Regions from separate parts of the Mesorhizobium sp. WSM2240 genome, predicted to be linked through region 2. Evidence: riboswitches for the same ligand, from Rfam matches in the RefSeq annotation. Region 2 holds a riboswitch; each other region holds the start of a gene.
What was found. Region 2 has a riboswitch for cobalamin ahead of ABVK50_RS28445 (ABC transporter substrate-binding protein). Riboswitches for the same ligand answer to the same signal wherever they lie in the genome.
Positions count from the first base shown of each region.

Region 1: linked by a shared signal. The riboswitch ahead of ABVK50_RS13460 (DUF1636 family protein) and the one ahead of ABVK50_RS28445 (ABC transporter substrate-binding protein) in region 2 are both predicted to bind cobalamin.
Region 3: linked by a shared signal. The riboswitch ahead of ABVK50_RS23530 (ABC transporter ATP-binding protein) and the one ahead of ABVK50_RS28445 (ABC transporter substrate-binding protein) in region 2 are both predicted to bind cobalamin.

Region 1 is NZ_CP159253.1:2,747,332-2,751,907, forward strand. It holds gene ABVK50_RS13450 (NADH-quinone oxidoreductase subunit A) at 1-84, opposite strand, end outside; gene ABVK50_RS13455 (winged helix-turn-helix domain-containing protein) at 426-1,628, shown strand; cobalamin riboswitch at 1,659-1,858, shown strand; gene ABVK50_RS13460 (DUF1636 family protein) at 1,896-2,321, shown strand; gene cobW (cobalamin biosynthesis protein CobW) at 2,318-3,355, shown strand; gene cobN (cobaltochelatase subunit CobN) at 3,370-4,576, shown strand, end outside.
Region 2 is NZ_CP159254.1:7,318-11,893, reverse strand. It holds gene ABVK50_RS28450 (iron ABC transporter permease) at 1-1,032, opposite strand, end outside; gene ABVK50_RS28445 (ABC transporter substrate-binding protein) at 1,039-2,028, opposite strand; cobalamin riboswitch at 2,254-2,461, opposite strand; gene ABVK50_RS28440 (hypothetical protein) at 2,723-2,995, opposite strand; gene ABVK50_RS28435 (RHE_PE00001 family protein) at 3,401-4,576, opposite strand, start outside.
Region 3 is NZ_CP159253.1:4,746,689-4,751,264, forward strand. It holds gene ABVK50_RS23520 (iron ABC transporter permease) at 1-609, opposite strand, end outside; gene ABVK50_RS23525 (ABC transporter substrate-binding protein) at 639-1,583, opposite strand; gene ABVK50_RS23530 (ABC transporter ATP-binding protein) at 1,580-2,383, opposite strand; cobalamin riboswitch at 2,555-2,764, opposite strand; gene ABVK50_RS23535 (zinc-dependent alcohol dehydrogenase family protein) at 2,890-3,930, shown strand; gene ABVK50_RS23540 (bifunctional helix-turn-helix transcriptional regulator/GNAT family N-acetyltransferase) at 4,006-4,576, shown strand, end outside.

The sequences.
Region 1 (4,576 bases), on a different replicon from region 2:
CGCCGCAACCAGCGCCAGCGCCACGGCCAGGGCAACGCCGATGAATATGACGATAGGAAGGTATGAACCTAGAAGCGCGCTCATGCTCCGACTTTCCGTTCGCGGCCGACCGACCTGACCATAGCACTGAATCAAACCGCCAAACCGCGACAGATTGCCGACTTAGGCGGGCGCTGAGAACCATGCTGCAATGCGGCGAGCGTTAGCGCAGGCAATCCCGCGAAGCAAGCCAAACATTGGGCGGCATGCGGCGACTTTTTGCACGAAAGCAGACCGATCGGCTCCCTGGCTCGCCTGGCCTTTCAGATAGTCATGTCGTGGCAGGAGACAATGACGTTGCGTCCGTTTCGCAGCTAAAACGAGTGGACGTGCGGACGGGCAACCGTTCAAATGCCGGGCCTTTCGCCTCAATCCGGATCAGGAACATGAAGGAAACCATTTCGCGCGCCATGGCGCGGCGCATCGCGCTTGCCGCGCAGGGCTTTGCCGACAGCAGGCCCGCTGGCGCAATTGCCCGGCGGCATCTCGCTAAAGTGATTGGCCGCACTGGCCTGTTGCAGATCGATTCCGTCAGCGTCGTGGTCCGCGCGCATTATATGCCGCTGTTTTCGCGGCTCGGACCATATGACCGCGAGCTGCTCGACGGGGCGGCGGCGGGCAAGAAGAAGCGGATGCTGTTCGAATACTGGGCCCATGAGGCGTCTCTCCTCCCGGTCGAAACCTGGCCGCTGATGCGCTGGCGCATGGACCGCGCGGCCAGCAACGAGGGCATTTACGGCCGCCTCGCTGAATTCGGCCGCGAGCGCGCCGATCTGATCGAGGCAACCTACCGTAAAGTGGCCGCGGACGGCCCGGTCGCCGCATCCGACATTGACGGCGCGAAAGGCTCCGGCGGCTGGTGGGGCTGGAGCGACGAAAAACACGCCTTCGAATGGCTGTTCTGGGCCGGCCGCATCACCACCGCGTCGCGCCGCGGCTTTGAACGGCTCTACGACTTGCCGGAGCGCGTGCTGCCGGCCTCGATCGTCGATGCGCCCGCGCCCGCACCCGCCGATGCCCATCGCGAATTGCTGCGCATTTCGGCCAGGGCCCTGGGCATCGCCACTGTCGGAGATCTACGCGATTATTTCAGGCTTTCGCCCACAGACGTGAAGGACCGCATCCCGGAGCTGGTCGAATCAGGCGATTTGCTGCCGGTCAGCGTCAAAGGCTGGAAGCAGCAGGCATTTCTCCATACCGACGCCCGCATTCCGCGCAAGGTCGCCGCGCGCGCTTTGCTTGCGCCCTTCGATCCTCTGGTGTTCGAACGCTCACGCGCGGAGCGGCTGTTCGATTTCCACTACCGCATCGAGATCTACACGCCCGCCGAAAAGCGCCGGTTCGGCTATTACGTCCTGCCGTTCCTGCTCGGCGACACGATTGTCGCCCGCGTTGACCTCAAGGCCGACCGGCCGGCCGGCGTTTTGCGCATGCTCGCCGCCTATGCCGAGCCCGGCGCTCCGCCGCAGACGGCAATCGAACTCGCCGAGGAACTGCGCCTGATGATGGCTTGGCTCGGGCTCGAGCGCATCGAGATCGTGCCTTCGGGCGATCTCGGACCGGCGCTGGCCGACATTTTCATGTCGTAACGCCGCGTTGACAGCACCGAGCCCGGACGCCTAAATTCGCGGCCAGACGGTCCTCCTCCCGCAAAGGGGGAGGCTAAGAGGGAATGCGGTGCGGCTTTCAGGCCAACTCCGCAGCTGTCCCCGCAACTGTAAGCGAAGAGCCGAAGGCCGAAAACCACTGGGATTCCCGGGAAGGCGGCCAAGGCGACGACTCGCGAGCCAGGAGACCTGCCGTCCGACGAAATATCCGACCGCCTGGCGGGTGTCCCGGGCAAGGAGCATGATGACTTGAAAGCCGACGGCATTTTTCCGCAACAGGACGGGGACGCAGGCGATGACGGCCATGCCGGCGTCACGGTCGTCGTCTGCTCGTCCTGCCGCGACGAGACCGGCTCCGATGCCCGCCCGCGCGCCGGCGAAGTTTTGGGCGACGCGACGCGGCTCGCCGCAGAGAACAGCAATATCGGTGTCAGGCAGGTAGAATGCCTCGGCAACTGCAAGCGGCGGCTCTCCGCCGCCATTTTGCGCGATGGGTCCTGGAGCTACGTCTTCGGCGACCTGACCGCCGATAGCGCTCCAGACCTGATAACCGGCGCAAAGCTCTTCGCCACCTCGGCAGACGGCCTCCTGCCATGGCGCGGCCGTCCCGACAGCCTCAAGCGCGGCCTCGTCGCGCGCATTCCTCCCCTCGACCTCCTGAAGGACAATTCATGACCGCTTCCGCCGCCCGCGTGCCCTGCACCGTCGTCACCGGCTTTCTTGGCGCCGGCAAGACCACGCTGATCCGCCACATCCTCGAAAACGCCAATGGAAGGCGGCTGGCCATCATCGTCAACGAATTCGGCGACATCGGCATCGACGGCGAGATCCTCAAGGGCTGCGGCATAGATGCCTGCCCGGAGGAAAACATCGTCGAACTGGCCAATGGCTGCCTCTGCTGCACCGTCGCCGACGATTTCGTACCGGCGCTCGACCAGATCCTGGCGCTGGAGCCCAAGGTTGATCACATCATCATCGAGACCTCCGGCCTCGCTCTGCCGAAGCCTCTGGTCCAGGCCTTCCAGTGGCCGTCGGTGAAGAGCCGCGTCACCGTCGACGGCGTCGTTGCCGTGGTCGACGGCCCGGCCCTTGCCGCCGGCAAGGTCGCCTCCGATCTCGACGCCCTGCAGGCGCAGCGCTTCAGCGACGATTCGCTCGACCACGAGAATCCGGTCGAGGAGGTGTTCGAGGACCAGATCGCCTGTGCCGACCTCGTTATCCTTTCCAAGAGCGACCTGCTCGACGCCGCCGGCAGCGCCCGCGCCAATGCCGTCATCGGCGAACACCTCGCGCGATCGGTCAAGATCGTGCCGACCTCGCAGGGCAAGGTCGATCCGTCCGTACTGCTCGGCATGGGGCTCGCCGTCGAGGATGATATCGAGAACCGCAAGACCAATCATGACGATGAGCTCGACCACGAGCATGACGACTTCGACAGCTTCATCGTCGAGCTTCCGGCGGTCTCCAACCCCGACGACCTCGCAAAACGCGTCGCCGCGGCCGCAGACGAGGAAAACGTGCTGCGCGTGAAGGGTTTCGTAGATGTGGGCGGCAAGCCGATGCGGCTTCTGGTCCAGGCAGTCGGCCCGCGCGTCAACCACTATTACGACCGCGCCTGGACCGCCGAGGACGACCGCCGCTCGCGGCTGGTGGTCATCGGGCTGAAAGGCCTCAACCGCGACGCGATCGAACGCATCCTCGTCAGCTAGGACACCGTGCAGCCATGCACATCCTGACCACGACATCCGCCTCGCTTGACGACCTCGTCGAGCCGGTCGATCTGCGGCAGACGCCGGCGGATATCGTGGCCCTGTCTTTCACCGACAGCGATCTGGCGGGGCTGGCGGCCGCGTGGAAGGCCGACTCGGTGAACCTGCCGTCGATGCGGCTTGCCGCACTGCGCGACCTGCGCCACCCGATGTCGGTCGATCTGTGGATCGACAGCGTCGCAGCGCACGCGAAAATCATCCTTGTGCGCATTCTCGGTGGCTACGACTGGTGGCGCTACGGCTGCGATCGGCTGGCCGCGATCGCCCGCGAAAAGGGTATCCAACTGGCGCTGCTGCCCGGCGAATGCCGCGACGAGGATCTGCGCCTCATCGAATGCTCGACCCTGCCGCGCGACGAACTCGACGCCCTGCTCGGCTATTTTCGCGAAGGCGGCCCGGAAAACATGCGCGGGCTGGTGAAGCGATTGGCGGGATTGGCCGGCGGCGAGACAACGGCAACGGTGCCTGTGTCCGTTCCGAAAGCCGGCTTTTACGATCCGGCGCGCGGCGTGGTCGAGCACGCGCCTTACCCTCCCCGTTGCGAGGAGGGTGGCCCGGAGGGCCGGGTGGGGGTGGCACAGAATCGAGCGCAATCGTCTCCACCCCGCTCCGCTTCGCGGATCGACCCTCCCCGCAAGGGGGAGGGCAAGAGCGCCGTCATCCCCATCCTCTTCTACCGTTCCATGCTGCTGGCCGCAGACGTCGCGCCCATTGACGCGTTGGTCCAAGCCTTGCGCGAGCGAGGCATGGCGCCCGTCCCGATCTTCGTTTCGAGCCTGAAAGACCCGGCCTCCGTCGCCTTCGTCGAAACAGCCCTCGCCGACCTCGCGCCTGCCGCGATCATCACCGCGACCGCCTTCGCGACTGGCGCCGAACCGGGCGTCGAAACACTGTTCGATCGCGCCGGCGTTCCGGTCTTCCAGGTCATCGTCGCCACCACGCGGCGCGAGGCCTGGGCGGAAAGCCAGCGCGGCCTCGCACCGGCTGATCTTGCCATGCATGTCGTCATGCCGGAGCTCGACGGCCGCATCCTTGCCGGAGCCATCGCTTTCAAGGCCGAGACCGAAGCGGATGCGGCGCTTGCCTTCAAGGCTTTCGCCAACCGCCCCGAGCCGGACCGCGTGGCGCAGGTCGCCGACCGGATCGCCGCCTTCATCCGCC
Region 2 (4,576 bases):
CGAACGTCGAAGGATGAGATGAAGAAAGAACGGCACGCCAATGACGGCGGTGACGATGCCGACCGGCAGCAATACGCCTGGCATGATGATCTTCGAGAGAACCGAGGACAGTGAGAGCATGACCGCACCCACACACCCGGCTGCCACGAGAAGGTAACGCTGGTCTTCACCGACCAACATCCGGGCGATGTGCGGAGCGACCAATCCTATGAAGCCGATCGTGCCGACGAAGCTTATAGCCGTGGCGGTCATCAATGAGACCAGCGCGATAGTTGTCAAACGCAGGCTCGAGACGGAAACCCCCACCGCGCGTGCGCGCTGCTCGCCGAGGCGGAGAGCGGTAAGCTTCCAGGCATTGAGCATCAACAGGGGCATGGAAACTGCAACCGCGGCCGCCGTCATGAGAAGGTTTGTCCAAGTCGCTTTGGCGAGCGTCCCGAACATCCAAAAGACGATCTGCTGCCCGACCTCGGGCGTGGCGTGAAACTGCAGAAGCGACTGCAGGGAGTGGAACAGGAACATCAGGGCGATCCCGGCCAGAATCATCGTGTCGCCCATCATGCCGCGCATGTTGCCGACAACGTATATTAGGGCAGATGCCAAGCACGCGACGATGAAGGCGCAGGCCGGGGCTATGAAGAGCGGATTGAGACCCCATCCGCCGTTGAGAATTGCCAGCGAAGCTCCGAAGCCTGCCGCGGAAGCCAGCCCCAGCGTGTAGGGACTGGCCAACGGGTTGTCGAGCAACGTCTGCATCGTCGCGCCGCTCGAGCCGAGCGCGACGCCAACGACAATCGCCATCAATGCCATCGGCAGGCGCAGCGTCCAGACGATGATCTGCGTCGTTGGGTCAGTCGTTGCCGGACTTATCAGCGCGGCGACGACGTCGGGGACCGGAAGCAGAGCCGGCCCAGTCGCGATATCGAAGACGAGGGAGACGCAGGCAAGGACAAGCAGGCCAGCGACAAGCGTCACCTTCCTGCGCTCCGCCGCCCGATGCCGCGACAGGGCAGCGTTTATGGCTTCGCTCATGAGGGCCTACTTCAAGCCGGTCATGAAGGTGCCGCTCGGCCGGATCGGCAGATAGCGTTCGTAGAAGGCGAGATAATTCGACTGCGGATCAATGTCCTTGAACAGGTCCGGGTAGAGCGCCTTGGCGAAATACTGCACCGAGGTGTAGTCCATGATCGTCCGGGATGCGCCCTGATAGACGGCGTGAAGTCTTCCGTTTTCAATCGCAGGAAGCGAGCTCCAGCCGGGACGCTGCGTGAAGTCCTTCAGCCGTTCGAGCGCCTCCGCCGCGGTGACTCCTTCGCCCATCAACTGGCCAGTCGGATGCTTGCGCCATTCCGAACCTGCCATCATGACGACCTCTGGCCTGGACGCCAGGACCTGTTCGGGAGCGACCGGCCCCCAAGTCCGTACAACGTCCTTCGTGATGTTGTCGCCACCGGCGACTTCCGCGATCTTGCCCCACATGTAGTCGCCATAGCTTGGCCCCTGTTCTTCGGGACCCTTGCTACCGAGTTCGATATAGACGGACGGGCGCGGCTGTCCGGCCTTTTCAATCCGGTCGCGAACTTCCTTGATCGAGGTTTCGTATTCCTGGGCAATTTTCTCGGCGCGGTCCTCCGCTCCGATAACCTTGCCGATCAGCCTCGTGCTGGCGACATGGCGTTCTTCGGTTTGAGCATGGTAGTCCACCACCACCACGGGAATCCCTGCATCGACGATGCGCTGGAAGTCGCCGCCGATGCCGTTGACCTGCCATTCGGCAAGGATGGCGACGTCAGGTTTCAGGGCGATCAGCTTCTCCACCGAGAAGGTGCTGACCTCGACTTCGCCAACGTCCGGAATCTGGTCAAGGGAAGGCCGAACTTTCAGATAGGCCTGCCAGTTGGCCGGACGCCAGTCGCTCCAGGCGGCTTTGGAAATGCCGACAAGCTTGTCCATCGCGGCATCGCCGCCGATCGCCCAATAGTCCTCGAAATAGAGACCGAGAACGACGCGCTTGGCCGGAACTTCCATTTCGAAGGTTCGACCGCTGACATCGGTTATTTTAGCGGTTTCGGCAAATGCCGATTGGGAAAGAAGCGCGGCAAGAGCTGACACGACAATTGTTTTGAAAACAGAAAGGAGAGAACGCGGCATCGCAAGACCTGTGTTGTGGCTTCCGTCACCGCGAACCGAACGAACTCCATGCATAGGCATGCAGCTCGTCACACCAAAAGGACACCCCGCCCTACGGTTTCGCGCGTGACCACGGCTGACGGCAGGTTTCCTGGCTCGCGGGTCCCGGTTTTTCGTCGCCTTCCCAGGGAACTTACCCCAGTGGCATCTGACGAAAACTCGCCGCTTACAGTTGCGGGGACAGCCACGGATTCGGCCCTTCTTCGGGTCGTCCTCACCGTGTTCCCTTTTCATCCGCTACGAACGCGGAACCGTCAGCGTTGTGGGTAGCAGTGTGGGCACATCCGGTCAAACGATAAACCGTCGAACTCACTCAGCAGGTGCCGTTCTGGATGCATCCCATTTCTTGCGGCGGTTTTGACGTCGACGAGCACTGGCAGGGAACCAGTAGGACGGCCGATCAGTTTCCCAACCCACTGTTACGGGCCGCATCGCTCCCGCTTCTGACCTTGCTCGGGCAGAGCGATCGCATCCGCGAGAGAAATCGCGCGACGCTCTGCGCAAAGCAGTGCCACAGCGATCACATTGTGTCTCAGTCGAGCTTCTCGACCACAGCGGCCTGATCCGGCACCAGCCTGACGCGGTATTTTGCATCGGCGCAGGTCAGCATCCAGACGGCATCCTCGTCAACCGAGGGGTCGCGCATGGCGTTGGCGGGCTCCGCGCAGGCAAACCCCTGTTCGCGAATCTGGTCGCCGACCAACGCGGCCGCCGCCGCATCGTCGGAACCCGTCTGCGCGGCGGCCGGCAAGGCGCAGAACGCCATCGCCAGAACGACGGTCCATCGTGACCTGATTGTGCGCATGCTCGGAACCTCCGGGATGGACCCACTGTCGATGTCGCATTGTTAGCATGATTCACCGCGACGAAAAGCAGACTTTGGCCCCCCGTAACGGGCGCGAGCCTCCCGCATGCGGCACATCGAGTCGCCTCTTGCCGGGCGGAAAGCAATGCGGCCACCGCGGCTACGGCTGGTGCGTCGAGCAGTTGCGCCGGTTTTGCTTCTACGGTACGGCGCGGTCCTCATACATGAACCCATCGGTCGCGGCCCTTTTGCATAGCCTGTTTCGATCCGCGCGACAGAAGTCCCAGCCCAATGATGAACGCTTCGAGCCGGAACGCGGCAGGTACTGTCATTCCATACGTGGACCGCCTCCCCCCGGCATCGAAGAAATAGGTCTGGTTCGGGTCCGGCCGCAGATGCAACGATCTAGATGATCCCCCACGCCCTGTAGCGCCCCCTGCCCGTCACCTCCCGGATGTGGAGCTCGGCGATCAGGCCGAGCGCGGCGCGCTGTGTGATTTTGAGCTCGGCCGCGATCAGCCCTGCCGACACCGCCGGCCGCGCCAGCACCAGGTCGATCAGCGCCGGCAGGCTCGAGTTTTTTCGCCGGTTCCTCAGCCGGCGTTCCATCTGGCTTTTGGCCATCACCAGCCGGTCGAGTTCCTTCAGTCCAGCTGAGGCCGCTTCGGCAAGGGCGTCGAGGACGGCCATCAGCCGGGTGGTTCGAATTGGGCTTTTGCGCCGCTCCCGCGAAACGATGCGCAGCCCGGCGTTCAGGCAAAAGAGATGCGAGCCGACCTTGCCGGTCTCCCGCAACAGCGCGGCGACGAGCAGATTGCCGAGCCAATGCTGGTGCTGCAGCGGTTCGATGTCCTGCCAGGCGTCCCAGGCGATCGCCGCTTGCAGCACCGCCGGCATGCCCTCGCTGCGCAGCCGGCCGACGACCGCGAGCCAGTCGGCCAGCCGCTGGTCCTCGTCCCAGTCGAGGTCGCGGATCAGCGGCCCGAGGCTGTCCGGCAAGGCCTGCCGCGCGTTTGCCCCCTGCCCTGCCGTGTCGACCTCCGGGCTGTCCGCGGCGCGCGGCGACAAATCTTCGCCGGCAAGCAGTCGGCTGGAGCGGGCCAGCACGGCGTCGATCTCGGCCAGTTCATCGGCAAGAGCATCGTCCTGGTCGGCCTCCTCAGCAGGGTCGGCGTCTTCGTTCGGCGCCGCGGCATCGGGCCTGGCGGCACTTGCCGCGCGCGCCGCGTTGCCGTCCTGCCCTTCGCGGCCGCGCAGGGTCGAAAGGCCGACGCGAGAAAGTGCCCAGTCGGGCTTTTGCGCAAAAATGCGGCGGCGGGCGCGCAGCACCGCGTGCGCGCGGGTCAGCTCGTGGGTCGGGGTGCGGACGTCCATATGGGCGTCGTGCAGGACTAGGTCTTCGGCGTGGACGAGCTCGCCGTCGAGCCACAGCGCGGCCGCCGCGTCGGCAAAGTTTTGGCGCTCGACACAACCCTCGCGGACCGGGCTTTTTGCCAAGCGCTCGTCGAGGCGGGCGAGAAGGTCGTCGGCGCGGGCCAGCGGCCCCAGCAGGGTGTCGAGGGGCAGGTCGGAAAAATCGTA
Region 3 (4,576 bases), on a different replicon from region 2:
GAGGATGAGCAGGCTGCCGGCCGTCGCCAGCAAGATGTTGTCCCAGCGGGCGAGCCCGAGACCGCCCATCGTCCAGAACAGAACCGAATGTGCGGCGCGCTGGTCGCCCGCGAAAACCATGTAATTGGTCAGGGCGATGAAAAGGAAGGAGACCGCGAGGCCGGCGAGGATCAGCCGCTCCGGTCCTTGCCCACGAACACGGCTGACCAGCAGCAGGACGACTCCGGCGGCCAGGATTCCGCCAGTGAAAGCGGCCGCAGGCAGCGTCCAGACACCGAATCTATCGCCGAACATGGTTATGACCGAGACGGCGCCGGCGGCAGCCCCGGACGACAGGCCGAATAGGAAGGGGTCGGCCAGGTCGTTGCGTGTTACCGTCTGCAGGAGAGCGCCGACGGTTCCAAGGCCTGCGCCGACTGATATGGCGAGCAGCATCCGCGGCAGGCGCAGATCGAGAATGATCCTGCCGACCGGACCCGATACGCTTCCATCCACGAAACCGAGCGAAGCAGCCAGCGCCGCGACCACCTCGGACACCGGGATGACCGTCGAGCCATAGGCTATTGAAAGCAGCGCCAGGGCGGCGATTGCCGCCGTCCCTGCCACCATGCTCAGGCGGTATCGTGCCTGCATCGCCGTCAAAACGCGTCCGGATGCATGGCCTTTGCGACCTTGCCGATGGCCTTGATGTTGGCGGGCCCGGGCGTGAGTTCAGCGTAACGCAGAGCAACGAACCGTTCGTTCCTGACCGCATCCGTTTCCTTCATCGCCGGATGCGCCTTCAGGAAGTTAAGGAGCTTGCGATAGCCGGCGTCGTCCTGGTAGTCGAGCAGGATCAGGAATTCGGGATTGCGGGTCGCCACGGTCTCCCAATCCGTCGTGCCCCAGCTGGTTTCCAGATCCGCCATGATGTTCCGGCCGCCGGCCGCTTCGATCATCGCCGTCGGAATCGCGAACTTGCCTGCTGTGAAGGGTTTGTCTTCGCCGGAATCGTAGAGAAAGACTCGGGTTTCACCTGCTGGTGTCTTGCTCCTGATCTCTTCGAGCTCGTTTTTCCATTTCCCGATCAAAGCTTCGGCCTCGCGCTCCTTGCCGAAAATTTTTCCTAGCTTCTCCATGTCGCCGAAAAGCAGATCGAGCGAGGCGGCGGACCGGTTCTTTTGGAGGTGGACACAGCTTTCGGTCAGCACCAGCGTCTTGATGCCGTAGGGGGCGAGCGTGTCGGGCGTCACGTCGCCTCCCGGCTTCATGCCGTAGTACCAGCCGGCGAAGAAGAAGTCCGGCTGAACCGCCACGAGATTCTCGATGGTCGGATATTTCGGGGCGAGTTCCGGGATGGAGCCCTGCTCGGCGGCAAATTCCGGGCCGACCTTGTACCAGCCGGTAATCCCGGTCAGGCCAACGATCGAAGACTGCAGATCCAGGGCGAACGCCATTTCCGCCATGTTGAGATCCTGAATGACGGCGCGCGTGGGGGCGTTTTCAAAGGTCAGCGGAGTTCCGCAATTGTCCACCGTCACCGGAAATGCCCATGCGGGGGCGGCGAACAATGCAAATGCGAGTGAAAGAGAGCAGGTCTTCATGTCCTCGGGTCTCCTTTTGTGCGTTCAAGGGTTGGGATGTCGAACACCGTCAGTTCGCGATCCTCGGCCGGATGGCGCACACGGAAGACGTCGATTGAGAAAACCTGCCGCACGATGGACTGGGTCAGCGTTTCGCGGGGTGTGCCGTAGGCATGAAGCCTGCCCTCTGTCATAACCGCGACCCTAGTGGCGAACGGGGCGACCAGGGGCAGGTCGTGCAGCACCGCTACGACCGTGATCGGCAGGCGGGACACAAGGTCCAGCAATTCGGCGCGCGCCCTCGGATCGAGGTGGTTGGTCGGCTCGTCGAGGAAGAGGATTTTCGGTTCCTGCGCCATGGCACGGGCCAGTTGCGCACGCTGCCTCTCTCCACCGGAAAGGAAGCCGATCGGGCGATCGCTGAAACCGTCGATCGAAGTGCAGTCAAGCGCATTCTGCACGATTCCAGCGTCATCACGCGGATTTCGCCCAGACGAATGCGGGATGCGGCCGAGCGACACGTAGTCGACGACCGACAGACGCGGATCGGGCTGGTCGATCTGGCCGACGATGGCAACGCTGCGCGCTCTTTCGACGTTAGACAGATCGCGCAGGCGACGACCGCCGAGAAGTACATCGCCACTGGCAGGGACGAGCGCGCCGGCCAGCATGCGCAGGAGCGTGGTTTTGCCCGCGCCGTTCGGGCCGATGATCGCCAGCCTTTCGCCCGCCTCTATCCGCAGATCGACATTATCGACGAGCAACCGCCCCGACTGCGAGCGATAGCTGAGTTCGCATGCGGTCATCAGGGGAGAGGTCATGGCCGCTCTCCGACTTCAACGCCGGATAGCCGACACATTCCGGTGGGAGCGCTCGACAGGGCTGAATCATTCTTCTGCAACCGCGTTTTCCTTCCGAATGACTGCGGAAGGAAGCGGATCGCACGGGTCGAGACGGCCGCGCATCGTTTCCTCCCGGCACACCCCGTCCGGTTCAAGTACTCAGGTGATGGCAGGTCTCCTGGCTCGCGGGTCTCGGCATTGCTCGGCCTTCCCGATCGTCGGATCAGTGGCGTTATCGAGCGTTGCTCACCGCTTACAGTTGCGGGGGCAGCCACGGCATTGGCTCGAAAGAGCCGCACCGTGTTCCCTTTTCACCCCTGGCGCTCGCGCGTTCGGGGAACCATCACGGGTGACGCTATCGGGAGTCGCGGACCGGGACAAGATGGGTCTCACAATTTCGCCTCCGTCACGACGCACCGTTTGTGCCGCTGTGATTGCGGCGATATACCGGAGTCTCGCACGCCGGAACCAACCAGGAAAACTCCATGAAAGCCGTCGTCTTCGAGAAATTCGGCACGCCGCCAAGCCTGCAAAACGTCCCCGATCCCACGCCCTCGCCCGACGGCGTGGTGGTAAAGGTCGAGGCGACCGGGCTCTGCCGTAGCGACTGGCACGGCTGGATGGGCCATGACCCGGACATCACGCTGCCGCATGTACCGGGCCACGAGCTTGCCGGGACTATCCAGGCGGTTGGCGGGCACGTCAGGAATTGGAACATCGGCGACCGCGTCACCGTGCCGTTCGTGGCCGGCTGCGGCCATTGCTTCGAATGTAATTCGGGCAACCACCAGGTCTGCGAGCGCCAGTTCCAGCCTGGTTTCAGCGCGTGGGGATCGTTTGCCGAATATGTTGCGCTCGACTTCGCCGACACCAATCTCGTCCGCCTGCCGGATGAACTGGATTTCGCCACCGCGGCCGCCCTCGGCTGCCGCTTCGTCACCTCGTTCCGCGCAATAGTCGACCAGGGTCGGACGAAACCCGGTGAATGGGTCGCGGTGCATGGCTGCGGCGGCGTCGGCCTGTCGGCGATCATGATCGCCACAGCGATGGGCGCCAACGTCGTCGCCATCGATCTGACCGACGAGAAGCTTGATTTCGCCCGGCAAATGGGCGCGGTCGCCACCATAAACGCCGCCAAAACCGAAAATGTGGTGCGCGCGGTCAAGCAGGTCACCAGGGGCGGCGCCCATGTTTCGATCGACGCGCTCGGCCATCCCGCGACCTGCTACAATTCTATCTCCAATCTGCGCCGGCGCGGCCGTCACGTTCAGGTCGGGCTGATGCTGGGCGACCATGCCAGGGCACAGGTGCCGATGAGCAAGGTCATCGCCTTCGAGCTTGAAATTCTCGGCAGCCACGGCATGCAGGCATTCCGCTACGGCGCGATGATGGACATGATCGCGACCGGCAAGCTTGCGCCGCAAAAACTCGTTGGAAGAAAGATCAGCCTCGCCGAAGCGCCGCAAGCGCTGATGGCCATGGACAAGTTCGAGGGGCTGGGCATCGGCGTCATCACGAGTTTTTGACACCCGGCGCTCTCACGCAATTACTTGACTCAGTCAACTATTTCCATGACATTGATCGGAGCAGCGGAGGCTCCGATGACCGAAATCGCGATCCCATCCAAAGAACAGATCGCGGATGTTCGGGCGTTTACCCGGTTCTACACGCGCCAGATCGGCCTGCTCCAGGAGCGGCTGCACAAAAGCGCTTTTTCGCTGACCGAAGCCCGAGTGCTCTACGAACTCGCCCACCGCGATGGCCTGACCGCAACCGATCTCGGCCGCGACCTGGGGCTGGACGCCGGCTATCTCAGCCGTCTTCTGAAGAAATTCGAAAGCCGCGGGCTTGTGACCAAGGCACCGTCGCCGGCGGATGCACGCCAGTCCATGCTGACGATCACGGAGGCGGGCCGCAAGGCTTTCGAGCCGCTTGACCAGGCGTCGCGGGAAGAAGTTGCGGGATTGCTCGGCCGCCTTTCCACGGAACACCGCGAGGCCGTCGTCTCGGCCATGCAGCGGGTTCAGCGCCTGCTCGGCCAGGATCAGAAGCCGGAGAAAGTCTCCTATAGCCTGCGGCCGCTTCAGGTCGGCGATATCGGCTGGATCGTCCACCGGCAGGGCGTCCTCTACGCGCGGGAATATGGCTGGGACGAAAGCTACGAGGCGCTGG